DNA from 3 places in the Pseudoalteromonas sp. NGC95 genome. Region 3 is predicted to be linked to each of the others. Evidence: predicted binding sites of a transcription regulator. Region 3 holds the regulator's gene; each other region holds the start of a gene.
The links. Region 3 encodes MetJ, which represses methionine synthesis genes. Its sites were predicted from a motif close to TAGACGTCTAGACGTCTA; they were not measured.
Positions count from the first base shown of each region.

Region 1: a site for MetJ is predicted at 3,283-3,300, ahead of I6E70_RS09630 (homoserine O-succinyltransferase). Genes of this name have one in related genera too.
Region 2: a site for MetJ is predicted at 3,235-3,252, ahead of I6E70_RS00110 (methylenetetrahydrofolate reductase). Genes of this name have one in related genera too.

Region 1 is NZ_JADYWR010000008.1:149,160-154,158, reverse strand. It holds gene metH (methionine synthase) at 1-1,198, opposite strand, end outside; gene I6E70_RS09635 (homocysteine S-methyltransferase family protein) at 1,208-2,281, opposite strand; gene I6E70_RS09630 (homoserine O-succinyltransferase) at 2,271-3,218, opposite strand; gene I6E70_RS09625 (M24 family metallopeptidase) at 3,408-4,709, opposite strand; gene ettA (energy-dependent translational throttle protein EttA) at 4,884-4,999, shown strand, end outside.
Region 2 is NZ_JADYWR010000001.1:25,704-30,702, reverse strand. It holds gene I6E70_RS00125 (DEAD/DEAH box helicase) at 1-866, shown strand, start outside; gene I6E70_RS00120 (sensor domain-containing diguanylate cyclase) at 926-1,906, shown strand; gene I6E70_RS00115 (hypothetical protein) at 1,920-2,117, shown strand; gene I6E70_RS00110 (methylenetetrahydrofolate reductase) at 2,235-3,191, opposite strand; gene I6E70_RS00105 (M16 family metallopeptidase) at 3,442-4,999, shown strand, end outside.
Region 3 is NZ_JADYWR010000001.1:450,926-455,924, reverse strand. It holds gene I6E70_RS02040 (malic enzyme-like NAD(P)-binding protein) at 594-1,835, shown strand; gene metJ (met regulon transcriptional regulator MetJ) at 1,919-2,239, opposite strand; gene metB (cystathionine gamma-synthase) at 2,529-3,776, shown strand; gene metL (bifunctional aspartate kinase/homoserine dehydrogenase II) at 3,782-4,999, shown strand, end outside.

The DNA.
Region 1 (4,999 bases), on a different contig from region 3:
CTATTTTACCGTTAGTTGAGCCTTCTTCTTTTTCAAGCTCAATGTATGGGTCTAGGTAGGCTACGGCTCGCTTCATTACGCGCGCCGATTTAACAACTTGTGGTAAAAACATTTTACCTGCACCAAATAAGTCGCCTACTACGTTCATGCCGTCCATTAACGGCCCTTCAATTACGTGAATAGGTTTAGCTGCTGCGGCGCGGCATTCTTCGGTATCTTCATCTATAAAGGTTGTAATACCTTTAACAAGCGCGTGCTCAAGGCGTTTTGCAACAGGCCATGTGCGCCACTCTAAATCTTCTACTCGCTCGGCTTGCGCCATACCTGAATACTTAGGTGCAAGCTCTACTAAACGCTCGCCTGCGCCTGAGTCGGTGTTAAGTATTACGTCTGTAACGGCTTTGCGTAGTTCTTCTGGTATATCATCGTAAACGGCTAGTTGCCCCGCATTTACAATACCCATGTCCATACCAGCTTGAATAGCGTGATATAAAAACACCGAGTGAATGGCTTCACGTACGGGGTTATTACCCCTAAACGAAAACGATACATTTGATACACCGCCCGACACTTTACAGTGCGGCAAATTTTGTTTAATACGGCGAGTGCCTTCAATAAATTCTACGGCGTAGTTGTCGTGCTCTTCAATACCGGTGGCTACGGCAAATATATTAGGATCGAATATAATATCTTCTGGCGCAAAGCCAATGTCTTCTACCAATATTTTATAACTGCGCGCACATATTGCGAACTTACGGTCTGCCGTGTCGGCTTGCCCGTCGGTATCAAACGCCATTACAACAGCGGCTGCACCAAAGCGTTTTATTATTTTAGCTTGGCGAATAAACGGCTCTTCACCCTCTTTTAACGATATTGAGTTAACAATTGCCTTGCCTTGAATACACTTTAAGCCTGCTTCTATTACTTCCCATTTTGAGGAGTCGACCATAATTGGTACGCGAGAAATATCAGGCTCTGAGGCTATTAAGTTTAAAAACTTAACCATGGCGGCTTTTGAGTCCAACATGGCTTCGTCCATGTTTATATCAATAACCTGTGCGCCATTTTCTACTTGTTCGCGGGCCACTGTTAGTGCGGCTTCAAAGTCTTCTTCCATGATTAAACGTTTAAACATGGCAGAACCCGTTACATTGGTACGTTCGCCGACATTAGTAAATACTGCTATTTGTTGGGTCATGCTGGCTCCTTAATTTAAGTTACAGGCTTCAAGGCCTGATAAACGCATGCGTACTTCAAGCTCTGGTAGTTGGCGTGGTTTAACGCCCTCTAAACCTTTTGCAAAAGCGCGAATATGCGCAGGCGTGGTGCCACAGCATCCGCCTACTATATTAATAAAGCCCGATTTACCCCAATCGATAATTTCGGTTGCCATATCGTCCGCTTCTAAGTCGTATTCACCAAACTCATTTGGTAAGCCCGCATTAGGGTGTACCGATGTAAACGTTTCGCACACGCGCGACAACTCTTCTACATACTGGCGCAGTAAATCAGGACCAAGCGCACAGTTTAGGCCGATTGATATAGGCTTAATATGGCGAATAGAATTATAAAATGCTTCAGTTGTTTGTCCCGAAAGCGTACGACCAGAGGCGTCGGTAATAGTCCCCGAGATCATAACTGGTAATGTGCGCCCTGCTTGCTCAAAGGCTTCTTCTACGCCAAACGAGGCCGCTTTTGCGTTAAGGGTGTCGAATATAGTTTCGATTAGTATTAAATCGGCGCCGCCCTCCATTAATGCAAGTGTTGATTCAATATACGCAGCAACCAGCTTATCAAAGGTGACATTTCGGTAACCCGGATCGTTTACGTCTGGCGAAATTGAACACGTTTTAGCTGTCGGCCCTAAAACACCGGCTACATAGCGCGGTTTTTCTGGCGTTTTAGCCGTAAATTCATCACAAATGGCGCGTGCTAATTTAGCCGACTCTAGATTTATTTCACGACTTAGGTTTGCCATGTCGTAATCTTCCATCGAAATAGTGGTCGAGTTAAACGTATTGGTTTCGATAATATCGGCGCCCGCTGATAAAAAACCACGATGAATATCAGTGATTAAATCGGGCTTGGTTAGGCTTAATAAATCGTTATTGCCTTTAATTAATACATGCCAGTCTTTAAAACGCTCTCCGCGATAGTCTTCTTCTTCTAGCTTATGATCTTGGATCATGGTGCCCATAGCGCCATCTAAAATTAAAATGCGTTCTTTTAATGCGGCGCTTATTTCGGCTTGCTTATTATTTGTAGGAGCGTTATTCGGCATAGTTGTTAGTCCTCACGTCTTGGCTAACTAAATTAATATCATACGGTGTGGTTTGGTACACGTAGTAATTTAACCAGTTCGAAAAAAGTAAAAAAGCATGGCTTTGCCACGTTTTTGAAGGTTGTTTAGTTGCATCGTCATCCGGAAAGTAATTTTCGGGCTTTGGTGCATTAGGGCTTTTTTTACAATCGCGCTCGTATTCTGCTTTTAGCGAGTCGGCGTCGTACTCTGGGTGGCCGGTTATAAACACTTGGCTACCCGATTTATTTTTAAGTAAGTAAGCCCCTACTCGCTCAGAACCTGCCAGTACAACTAGCTCATCACAGGCGTTTATTTTATTTATATCAATGTGGCCGTAGCGTGAGTGCGGTACCAAAAAGGTGTCGTCGAATCCGCGAGTCAGTGCGCCGTGATCAAAGTAACATTGGTGGGTAAATACGCCACACAGTTTGTCGTCTTTTAAATCGCGCTTTAAATTGTAACGGTGATATAGCGCTGCATGTGCTGCCCAGCACGAAAATAACGTAGAGGTAACATGTTGCTCAGCCCAATCAATAATAACCTTTAGCTCATCCCAATACGCTACATCGTCGTATTCTAAATGGGCAAGTGGCGCACCGGTTACAATTAACGCATCGTAATTGTTGTCTTTAACCTCAGAAAAATAACGATAAAAGGTATCAAGGTGCTCTTCTGAATTACTGCTACTGCGGTGAGTGTCGAGGCGCAGTAGTTCTACGTTTACTTGCAAAGGCGAGTTGGCAAGCAAGCGAATAAACTGAACTTCGGTTTCTACTTTATTAGGCATTAAGTTTAAAATAGCCAAACGCATTGGGCGTATCTCTTGCGTTTTTGCACGTGTTTTTGGCATTACAAATACGTTTTCTTGACGTAAACGTGCAATTGCCGGCAACTCGTCTTTTACTGTAATTGGCATACTTTACTCCTGCTCATAAAAACCGAAGCTTAATTATGAACTGAAAGTAAAAAATATCAACCTCTAGATGTATAGATGTCTAAATGAAATTTATTCACTGTGAATAAACTGTTTGATGAATGATAAGTTAAGCCTACCTATAAACACTTAACTTATCGTACTGAACATAAATACACCTAGCACTACCTGTTAATTTTTACCCACTAAAATTAAGTTTTGTTGAGGTGGTATCAAGTACTCAGCCCCGCTGGCTGTTATTACAGCCATTTCTTCAACCGAAATGGTTTTAAACTCGGTGTTATTCAAAGGCCAACTAAAAAAACCATCAAAGGCAAACACCATCCCTTCTTTAAGTTCACGTTGTGACGCAGGCCTTACTTGCGCACTACGAGAGCCACCCAAGTTAGGGCCGGTGTCGTGTGCAACATACCCTACTGGATGGCCGGTGCTCCATGGCACAGGCTCTGAGTTGTATTTATTCATTAATACGGTTTGAGCTTGATCCACGTCGATGCCTTTTGCGCCGGGCTTCATTGCATTAAATGCGGCAAAACCGCTGTCTCTTGCGTTAATCCAATATTGCTGAATATTGGCCGGTGCTGAGGTTTCTCCTTCTTTAAGCACATAAGCAAAACGCTGAATGTCACTTACCCAGCGGTTGTAAAGCTTTACACCAAAATCAATTTGTATCACATCACCAGGCATAATCACTTTATTTGTAGAGTGTGAATGCCCTCGGTCAGGGCCTGAGTTTACATTGGGGTTTTGCTCTGCAGCCCATGCATCGGTCACGCCTCGCGCTTTCATTTTAGCTTTTAAAAACTTGGCTACGTCTGCATCGGTAGTTTTGCCCGGAATAATAGTTTCATATGCCTCTAGCTGCCACTTTGCAGAGAGCGCTGCCGCTTCTTTCATTATTTCAACTTCAGCCGGTAATTTAATTGAAAGCCATTGATAAACCAGTTCTTCAGAGGATATTAGCTTAGCTGTTTGTTCAGGCCCTAATAAACTGGCTAACTGTTTATACTGCGAATGCGACAACCCATCAGCCTGCGCGTTAAGGTCAGATACATTAATTGCAATGTTACGGAATAATTGTTTTTTTATAAAATCAGCAGCGTATTTTAATGCTGACACGCTACGGGGAACAGATATAACTTTTTCATGTATATCGAGTTCATCTAACGCTTTTGCTTCACTTGAAGGTGAGTAAGCAACAGAATGAAACTTATCTCTGTCAAAATAAAATAAATAAGCTGCTGGCGACCCTGCGTTTTCACAGCCAATATGATCAGCTAATGGGTCATTATTATTTTCTCTACATACTATCAGCCAAGCATCTACATCTGCAGCTTTTAATGCTTGTGGAAGTAGTTGACTGATTCTTTGTTTTCTTATTTCAGGCCAAGGCGAACTTTCTGCTTTTACCTCAGAATTACTTGCAAATAGAGTGAGTAAAGCCATGGTTGTTGCAAATTTTTGTATAGTCATATTTTTTCTTATTTTGCTGTGGTTTAAATACGTTAGCACACTCAAATAAAACTATACATTTAACAAGATAAAAACGATTAAGATATATTCCTCCTCGCCATTCGTTGACTGTTTCACCTGTCAGCCACTACAATACAACATTGAATTTTTATTATTATTTGAAGGCTTTCCTCCATGGTTTTACCTGATAAATTTATATTCTCGATGAGTCGAGTATCTAAGGTTGTGCCACCTAAGCGCACTATCTTAAAAGATATTTCGTTACACTTTTTTCCTGGCGCTAAAATTGG
Region 2 (4,999 bases), 430 kb from region 3:
AAGTTATAGTGGCAACACCTGGGCGTTTGCTTGATCATATAGTTAAAGGCAGTGTGGTACTTTCAAGCGTAGACTCCTTAGTGTTTGACGAAGCTGACCGCATGCTTGATATGGGCTTTATTGATGAAATTAGACGTATATTGCGACATATCCCGGGCGATCGCCAAACTTTACTATTTTCAGCTACGTTTGATGACAGCGTGTTTGAACTCAGTAAAAAGTTACTTAAAAACCCAGAGCTAATTGAAGTTGATAAACGTAACTCAGCAGCCGTTGAAGTAGAGCAAGTTATTTACGCTGTAGATGAGGATCGTAAGCGCGAACTTGTATCGCACATGATTGGTATGAAAAACTGGCGCCAAGTGCTTATTTTTACTCGCACAAAACAAATGGCTGATCAGCTTGCTAAAGAAATGTGTAAAGACGGTTTAAAAACCGAATCAATCCATGGCGACAAATCGCAAGGCGCACGCGACCGTGCATTGCAAAACTTTAAAGAAGGTATTACACGCGTACTTGTTGCAACCGATGTAGCTGCGCGTGGTTTAGATATTTCTACACTTAGATACGTAATTAACTTTGAACTACCGTACATTGCCGAGGATTACGTGCACCGTATTGGCCGTACAGGTCGTGCTGGCGAACAAGGACTTGCTATGTCGCTGGTAAGTCTTGATGAGCAATGGCTGCTAGAAGAAATTGAAGTACTACTCGATACGCGTTTAACGCCGCAGTGGTTAGAAGGTTACGAGCCAGATCCTAATAAAAAGCCAAAAGATAATCGTAAAAATACTAACAAGTCGCGAAAAGATCGCGATAAAAAACGCATAACTGGTAAAAGAGAGCCAAGCAGACGTCGTAAATAATAGCTTTTATTTTGCTTTTTTGCCTATACTGGAGCTACTAAATAGCCGAGGTAAAGCTAATGTTTGAAACTGATCAATGGGCATTTTCTGGTATTGATGGCCAGATATCTTTGCATAAATGGCAAAAAACCATAGATCTTATTACGGGGCTTTTTTCAGCCCCGTCTGGTTATATCGTACAGGCAACAAGTAAAGGCTATCGCGTTGTTATTAGAAGTAACGAAGGTGGCTCTAACTTTGAGACAAATCCCATACTTCCTCCTCAAACACCTCTTTTTTGTCGTCACGTTGCTGAAACTAATAATATTTTATATGTTAATGATGCAAGCAATAACGATGCATGGAACACCCTACCAGAAGTAGTTGAAGATGGTGTTGAATCCTACCTAGGTTTACCTATTCATTGGCCTGAGGGCGAAGTGTTTGGCACGCTATGCTTAAAAGACACTAAAATAACAAGCTATACCGATGAATATTTTGAACTCATAGAGCAACTACGCGATTTAATTGAAGATGATTTAGCACTTGTGCATAGCTATGAGCAAATGCGCGAAATAGCCATGTTAGACTCATTAACAGATATTTATAATCGCCGAGCACTCAACTTATTAGCCCAGCAAAAACTTAACTTAGCGCTACGTTTAGGCTTCGACGTATGTTGCTTGTTTATTGATATAAACGACTTTAAAAAATTAAACGACACCTGCGGACATGAAGTGGGCGACAAAGCCTTAATTATATTGGCAGATACGCTAAAAAACCATTTAAGAGATGCCGACATAGTAGGGCGTTTAGGTGGTGATGAGTTTGTTGCAGTAATGCAATTAAGCGATAAAAGCAAGATTAACTACATCATGGATAAAATATCCTCTGAGTATTCAAAAGCCTTACTCAAAGAAGACGTTTGCGATTTATCGCTTAGTATTGGTTATAGTTTTACTAATAAACAAAAGCAGCCCTTTGAAGCGCTATTAAATGATGCAGACCACGCAATGTATAAAAATAAACAAGCGTACAAGCTCGCTAAAAAAGCACAATAAAAGGAGGTTCGTCATGACTCATGCCACACAAACTTGGCTAGTTTTTTCTGCGATAGGTTTTATTTTTTCCTTAGCAATAATAAGCTTATTTGAAACGTTCCCTAGCATTAGATTTATATCTAATGAGGGAATAATTTTTGGTGTTATGTGCTCCTCTATGGGGTTTGCCTTAAAAAGGCTTGAGAGTAATAACCAAAAACACCTTCAATAAATAGCTTAAGCTGCAAATCTTTACTTGTATTTATTAATTAATTTTTCAAAGAACGGACATAAAAAAGCAAGCCATTAGGCTTGCCAAGAAGGGTGTTAATTAGCTCTAACCTAGCCTTTAAGCTATTAGCTTTTCGGCTAGGTTTAATTCCATTATTGCTTTTAATAAACGGTATAAGTTGATTGATGCATCAATTTCTTCTTTACGGTTTGTTAAGCTTTCAATATTTAAGCCCAGCGGTACATCTAAATGCGCACAGCTTTTAAGTATTAAGTCGAGGTTTTCGCGGCAAATACGTACTGATTCGCTTAATGTATTGTCTGCATCAAGCATGCGCCATTTAGTTGCCTCTGGCACTGAGATACCCAACCATTGCATAAAGTCTAAGGTTTTTTCGCCGCCGCACGGGGTAAACGTTAATATAATACGTTGAGGTGTAATCCCTTGTGCTTTACATGTACGTGCGTAGCTAGTAATTAGCTCTATAGTCGCTTGTGCATCGTAAACAGCTTGCGATATAAAAAACTGACAACCTTGTGCTGTTTTTTCTATTAATCGTTCGTGCTCATTTCGTTTGCTTGAATGGCGCTCGGCAATAGTAACGCCACCTAAAAAGAAATCATCTGACTGCTCAGCCATCGCTTTATAAGCATCTGGCAGGCTTAGCTTTATATCGCCTATCGATGATGGGCTACCTACTAAAACAACATTTTGTAAATCGTAGTCGTTTTTAGTTTCACTTAGCCAATCTTTAAATTCGCCTACGCCACGCTGCGCCACACTCTTATAAGTAATTACATCTTGTGCAGATAAATTACGAAGTAAATGGCTGTATTCACGCGGATCAACGGTTTGTTTAAACGCAAATGGGCGGTCTTGGTTAGTTCGGCTGCTTTCGTCTTGAATGTCGTAAATTATCACACCGTCGTATTCAATTTCGTGTAAGCGACCTAATAGCTTTTCTGCAATGGTTTTTAATTGCGCTTTATCGGTGCCAATTTTAGGCGGGGTAGTACCAATAAGATAAACACCTTGATTGGTGTCCACTATCTTCTCTTTTAGTGATAAAGCCATAATCCTCATTCCAGCTAAGTTTGTTTTGATGGATTTAATATAGCAGCCATTTAGACGTCTAGATAGATTTATTTAATGAAAGTTTTTCAATTAACATGATGTTTATTCATAGTGCTTGTTCCCATAATTTATAATTGACACAGTTGTTTACATAATAAATCCCCTTGGGACTCTTATATTTATTGGCTTTGGGGCATAATTAAAGAGTTAAATCTGACAACAAATTTGCTCAATTTAAAAAGGGACAACAATGAAATTTAAATTATTAGCAACCAGCTTAGCGGTATCGCTGGCGTTAACAGGTTGCGCCATGCAACAAAACCAAAGCACGCAAACAACAGCACAACAAGAACAAGTAAATAAAGCTGATGACCGTGTTTTCTCGCAAGATTATTTAATTGAAGAGCTAGAAAACGGCTTACGTGTCATGGTTGTTAAAACCGACTACCCTGATGTAGTGTCGCTGCAAATTCCGGTATCGGTTGGGTCGCGTAACGAAGTTGAAGAGGGCAAAACAGGCTTTGCTCACTTTTTTGAACACATGATGTTTAAAGGCTCACAAAAATACCCTGAAGATGTGTACTCAGACATATTAAAAAATTCAGGTGTTGATAACCGCGCTTATACAACAAACGATTTTACAAACTACCATTTAAACTTTTCAAAACAGCACCTTGATAAAGTGCTTGAGCTTGAAGCTGATATTTTTCAAAACTTAACTTACACCGAAGAGCAATTTAGAACAGAAGCACAAACGGTAAAAGGTGAGTACTTAAAAAACAACGCGAGCCCAATTCGTAAATTATTAAGCGCTGTACGCGAAGAAGCGTTTGATAAGCACACGTATAAACACACCACTATGGGCTTTTTTAAAGACATAGAAGCCATGCCAGATCAAATGGCGTACGGGAAAGAGTTTTTTGCTAAATTTTATAAACCTGAGTATGTGTCACTTGTTATTGTGGGCGATGTAGATCCACAAGCAACAATGGCAATGGTTAAAAAGCATTGGGGTAGCTGGAAAAAGGGTAACTATGTTGCTGACATTAAAGCAGAGCCTGTTCAACAAGCACCAAAATATTTGCACCAGCAAGATGAAGCGCTACCAGGACATTGGTTACTTGTATCCTACAAAGGCGCTGCGTGGGAGCCTGCTAAAAAAGACAGAGCAGCACTTGATTTAATCTCACAGCTTTATTTTTCTAGTAATTCAGATTTATATCAAGAGCTAGTGGTCGACAAACAAATTGCCAGCCAAATGTTTACTTATAACCCTGAGACTAAAGATCCGGGTTTATTACACGTATTTGTTAAAGTAGAAAACGCAGACGATTTAGCCACTGCGCGCGATGCCATTAACCGCACTTATGCAAAAGCACGCACTGAGCTTGTTGATGAGCAAAAGTTGAGTGATTTAAAATCGAACCTTAAATACAGCTTTATTAATGGCTTGGATTCATCGCAAGCGATTGCATCAACTCTTGCCAGCTACATGCATTTTGAGCGCGATCCTGAAGTTATAAACCAGCTGTATAAATCGGCAGATAACATTACCAGCGCAGATATTAAAGCCGTTGCTAATAAATACTTTACTGATAACGCACGTACCACATTAACAATGTCGGCACTTGATAAAGCCCCAGGTTTCGAGCAAGAAATTAATTTAAATGCGCTTACTGCAAAGCTTAAACAAGCACCTGCGGCACCTGTATTTAAAGTACTTGATAAAACGAATGGCTCGCCATTAATTGATGTTAACTTTTTATTCAATACCGGTGCGGCTGCCGACCCACAAGGCAAAAAAGGTG
Region 3 (4,999 bases):
GAGCAATTTAACGAATTAAATTGCACTATAACGTCGTTAAAATTTTTTATTTAGAACAATTAGATACAAAAATTTTTGCCTAGTTCTAGCGTAATTTTCTTAACGTTAAATAGACCCCATATATAAGCAGATTGGTATTATTTCGTTGATTTTAACTATCCCCTCCTTTTGCATAACTATTTCCTATTCTTATTCTGAGTATACATAATCCTTTACAGACAAATCGATAGATATTCTCTATATTTTAAATAGTACAATTTTTAACTAGGTTGATAAAAGTAGCTAACGTGGGCTTATCTGTTTTTAAAGTAGGGTAGTAGGCTGTTATTCTAAGTTTATGCTGATACTTTAAGTATACATTTTATAAGATTTTGATAGGCATAAAAGCACCTTAAAACTTACTTTTTAGGTGAATTTTTATTTATTAAATGTTGATATAATCCTGCAAAGTTACTGAAAAACCTCTTAAAATTAAAGGATATAGCATATAACAGGATAGACCTGATATTGCTTGGAATTTAAAAATAATAAGGGTATCGTACCCCAAGACTCCATCTCTCACTTTAACTTAAATTGCAGGATACCATCGCGTTATGTCTGACTTTCGTGAACAAGCACTACATTACCACTCACATCCCGTACCAGGTAAAATTAGCATTGAGCTTACAAAACCAGCTGAAACGGCTCATGATCTTGCACTTGCGTATAGCCCAGGTGTTGCCGAACCTGTACGTGAAATAGCTGCAGATCCTGCAAATGCTTATAAATATACTGGTAAAGGTAACATGGTTGCGGTTATTACTAATGGTACTGCAATTCTAGGCCTTGGTAATTTAGGTCCTTTAGCGTCTAAGCCTGTAATGGAAGGTAAAGCGTTATTGTTTAAACGTTTTGCAGGGCTTGATTCTATCGATATTGAAGTTAAGCACAAAACAACAGAAGACTTTATTAATACGGTTGCCAACATTGCCGACACATTCGGTGGTATTAACCTTGAAGATATTAAAGCACCAGAGTGTTTTGAAATAGAAAAAGCATTAATAGAGCGTTGTAGTATTCCTGTTTTTCATGACGATCAACACGGTACTGCCATTGTAACGGCTGCTGGTATGTTAAATGCGCTAGAAGTACAAGGTAAGTCAATTGAAGATGCAATTATTGTATGTTTAGGTGCAGGCGCTGCCGCTGTTGCGTGTATGGAGCTGTTAATTAAGTGTGGCGCACTGCGTGAACACATTTATATGCTTGACCGCAAAGGTGTTATTCATACCCGCCGCGATGACTTAAATGAATACAAACAGCTTTTTGCTAATAATACCGATAAGCGTACATTGCAAGATGTAATTGCAGATGCAGATGTATTTGTGGGTGTTTCTGGCCCTAACTTATTAGCGGCTGAAGATTTAAAGCTAATGGCTGCAAAACCAGTTGTGTTTGCATGTTCAAATCCAGATCCTGAGATTGATCCTGCACTTGCGCACGGCGCACGCAACGATTTAATCATGGCAACAGGGCGCTCTGATTACCCTAACCAAGTTAATAATGTTTTATGTTTCCCGTTTATTTTCCGTGGTGCGCTTGATGTACGTGCAAGCGCTATTAACGATGAAATGAAAATTGCTGCAGTAGATGCTATTCGAAGTATTGCCAAAGAGCCAGTACCTGCAGAAGTTTTAAAAGCCGCTGGTGTAGATAAACTAGAATTTGGTGCGCAGTATATTATTCCAAAACCAATGGATCCACGTTTACTGCCGCGTATAGCAAGAGCTGTTGCACTTGCTGCTATTGAGTCAGGTGTTGCACAAATTGAGCTACCTGAAAACTATATGCAGTAAATCTATACAGTAGAGCTATACAATAAAATTTAGACATAAAAAAACCTCAGTAATTACTGAGGTTTTTTTTGTCTTTGTAATATTTATTCTTCGTTTAAAACGGGTACTTCTAGACCCATTTCTTGCATTATTTTTTTAACTTCTTCTGGCACTTTTTCGGCGTTATCTTTACGTAAGTCATCGTCATTTGGTAAAGGTTGGCCAGTAAAAGCATGCAAAAATGCCTCACATAGCAATTCACTATTTGTAGCATGGCGAAGGTTATTGATTTGACGACGTGTACGTTCGTCAGTTAATACCTTTAATACATTTAGCGGGATCGAAACGGTGATCTTTTTAACTTGCTCTGATTTTTTACCGTGTTCTGCGTATGGGTGAATATACTCACCATTCCATTTAGCCATAAGATGTATCGTTGCCTCAGATTATTAATTTCTCACACGGTATAAAAAGCGTGTAAATATGCGTGAAATTCTATCGATTTAAAAAAGATAGTCAAATAATAGATACCGATCTATCTTAATAAGCCTATTGTAGGTGTAAAGATAAGCACACTTTTGTGAGCTAAAATGTGTTATTCGCAGAGGCCCCTTCTACTTTTAGCCATCTAGAGCTTTAAAATACTTTGACTTATCAAAACGGATAACTTACTCTTTTAGACGTCTAAACATCCAAATTAATCAGGTGACGAATATGAGCGAAAAAAACAAAGCGACCATTGCTGTACGTAACGGCGTTGATGCTGATAAACATCATGGTGCGGTGGTACCGCCAATTTATTTATCGACTACTTATTCGTTTGCCGACTTTGATACTAAGCGTGAGTATGATTATGGTCGTAGCGGTAATCCTAATCGTGATATTTTAGCTGAGACGCTTGCTAAGCTTGAAGGTGGCGCTCGTGGCATAATTACAGCTACAGGCATGGCTGCCGTGCATTTAGCTACTCAGCTACTTAATAGTGACGATACGTTAGTAATTCCACATGATTGTTATGGTGGCAGCTATCGTTTATTTACATCTTTACAAAAACGCGGACTACTAAAGCTCGAAATATTAGATTTAACAAAAGAAGAAAGTCTTCAACAAATTTTAGTAATTAAACCTAAGCTTATTTGGATAGAAACCCCAAGTAACCCAGTACTTCGTTTAACAGATATTAAAGCGGTTACCGATGTTGCAAAGCAATGCGGTGCATTGGTGGCTGCAGATAACACGTTTTTGTCGCCTGCTTTACAAAATCCTATTAATTTTGGTGTAGATATTGTGGTGCATTCAACCACTAAATACATTAACGGACACTCAGATGTAGTAGGCGGCGCTGTTATTGCCGCAACACAAGAGTTAGGCGATGAGCTTGCTTGGTGGGCTAATAACATTGGTATTACGGGTGCGCCTTTTGATAGCTATTTAACGCTTCGTGGTTTACGTACTTTAAATGTGCGCCTAAGGCAGCATCAAGAAAATGCACTGGCAATAGCTAAGTATCTTGAAAGCTCTGAATATGTAAGCCAAGTTTACTACCCAGGTCTTGAGTCACATCCTCAACATGAGCTAGCTAAAGCACAGCAACTTGGTTTTGGTGGCATGGTTAGTTTTGATATTAAAGGCGATATAAACGACGCTGCGGCATTTTTAACTAGCCTTAAAACGTTTAGTTTAGCTGAGTCACTAGGTGGCGTAGAGAGCTTAATTTGTCACCCTGCAACTATGACGCACGCAGGTATGGAGGCAACAGCACGTTTAGAAGCGGGCGTGGGCGATACGCTTATTCGTATTTCGGTAGGTATTGAAGATATACACGATTTAGTCGCTGATTTTGAGCGAGTGTTTGAACTTGTAAAACCAGGGCAAAATAAAAATGTTGGCCGTGTAGGCAAAGGAGCAGGCACTTCTGGTGGTAACGTTAAATTAAGTGCAGCTCGTCCGGCGCTTTGGTGATTAATATGGTTAATTGTATACATAAATTTGGTGGCTCGAGTTTAAGCTCAAGTGAGCGATACCAAAGCGTAGCAAAAATAATAATTACACATACTCAACCGGGTGATTGTGTGGTGGTATCGGCTGCGGGTAAGACAACCGATACGCTAGTATTACTTTGGCAAAGCTATCAAAAACAAGATACTCAAGCAGTAGCTGATATTTTACTGCAGTTAAATAACCATCAAAGTGATTTAATAGAGCTGCTATTAGAAGCCGATTTAAAACGAAGTGCACTTAAAACACTAAGTATCGAACTTAGCTATATTGCAGAACTTGCTCAAGCTGAGCAGCTAAAAGAGGCTGCATTACTTGCACATGGCGAACTGTGGTCAGCACGTTTACTCTCTACTTATTTACAGCAGCTAAATATTGAGGCATGCGCTCAAGATGCACGTACTCTTTTTACCTTAAATGATGGCGAATTAATGCATGCGCAAAATGCGCAGCAATGTGGGCAGTTAATTTTGCCTAATAAAATAAATGTTGTTACTGGGTTTATTGCCGCAGATATCAAAGGCGAGACAGTAACGCTTGGCCGAAATGGCAGTGACTACAGTGCAACACTACTTGCAAATTATTGCAATGCTAAGCAAGTATGTATTTGGACTGATACACAGGGAGTGTATAGCACTGATCCTCGAAAGGTAAAAAAAGCGATTAAATACGGCAAAATTTGCCGTGGGCAAGCTAATTTATTAGCTCGTTTAGGTAACCCTGTATTACATGCAAAAACACTATCGCCACTTAAAAACACAGATATTAAGCTAGCTGTTCGCAGTAGTTTTGACGTACAAGCAAGTCCAACAGATATAGTCAAAGAAGGTTCAGCGAAGAAAAAGCGCTTTATAACCACGTTGCAAAATGTTGACCTATTAATGGTTGAAGGATTAAGTGAAGGTGAGGTTGCAAGTGTTAGTCAGCTTATTCAGCATAGCCTTCATCACTTTAACCATAATGGTGAAGTGTATTTAGTAGTACCTGCAGCACAAACTTATCTGGTTATTAATTATTTTGCGGGTAGGGCAAATATTAGCGAGTCAAATTTAAACGGTTGTGCAATTGTAGCGCCTGAGCAAGACGTTAATACATTAAGCTTACAAGCATTAGATTTATTAAAACTCCACAGCATAAAACCTCGTTTTGTCCATCAAGATACTGGCTATGCTTTATTGCTTACCGAT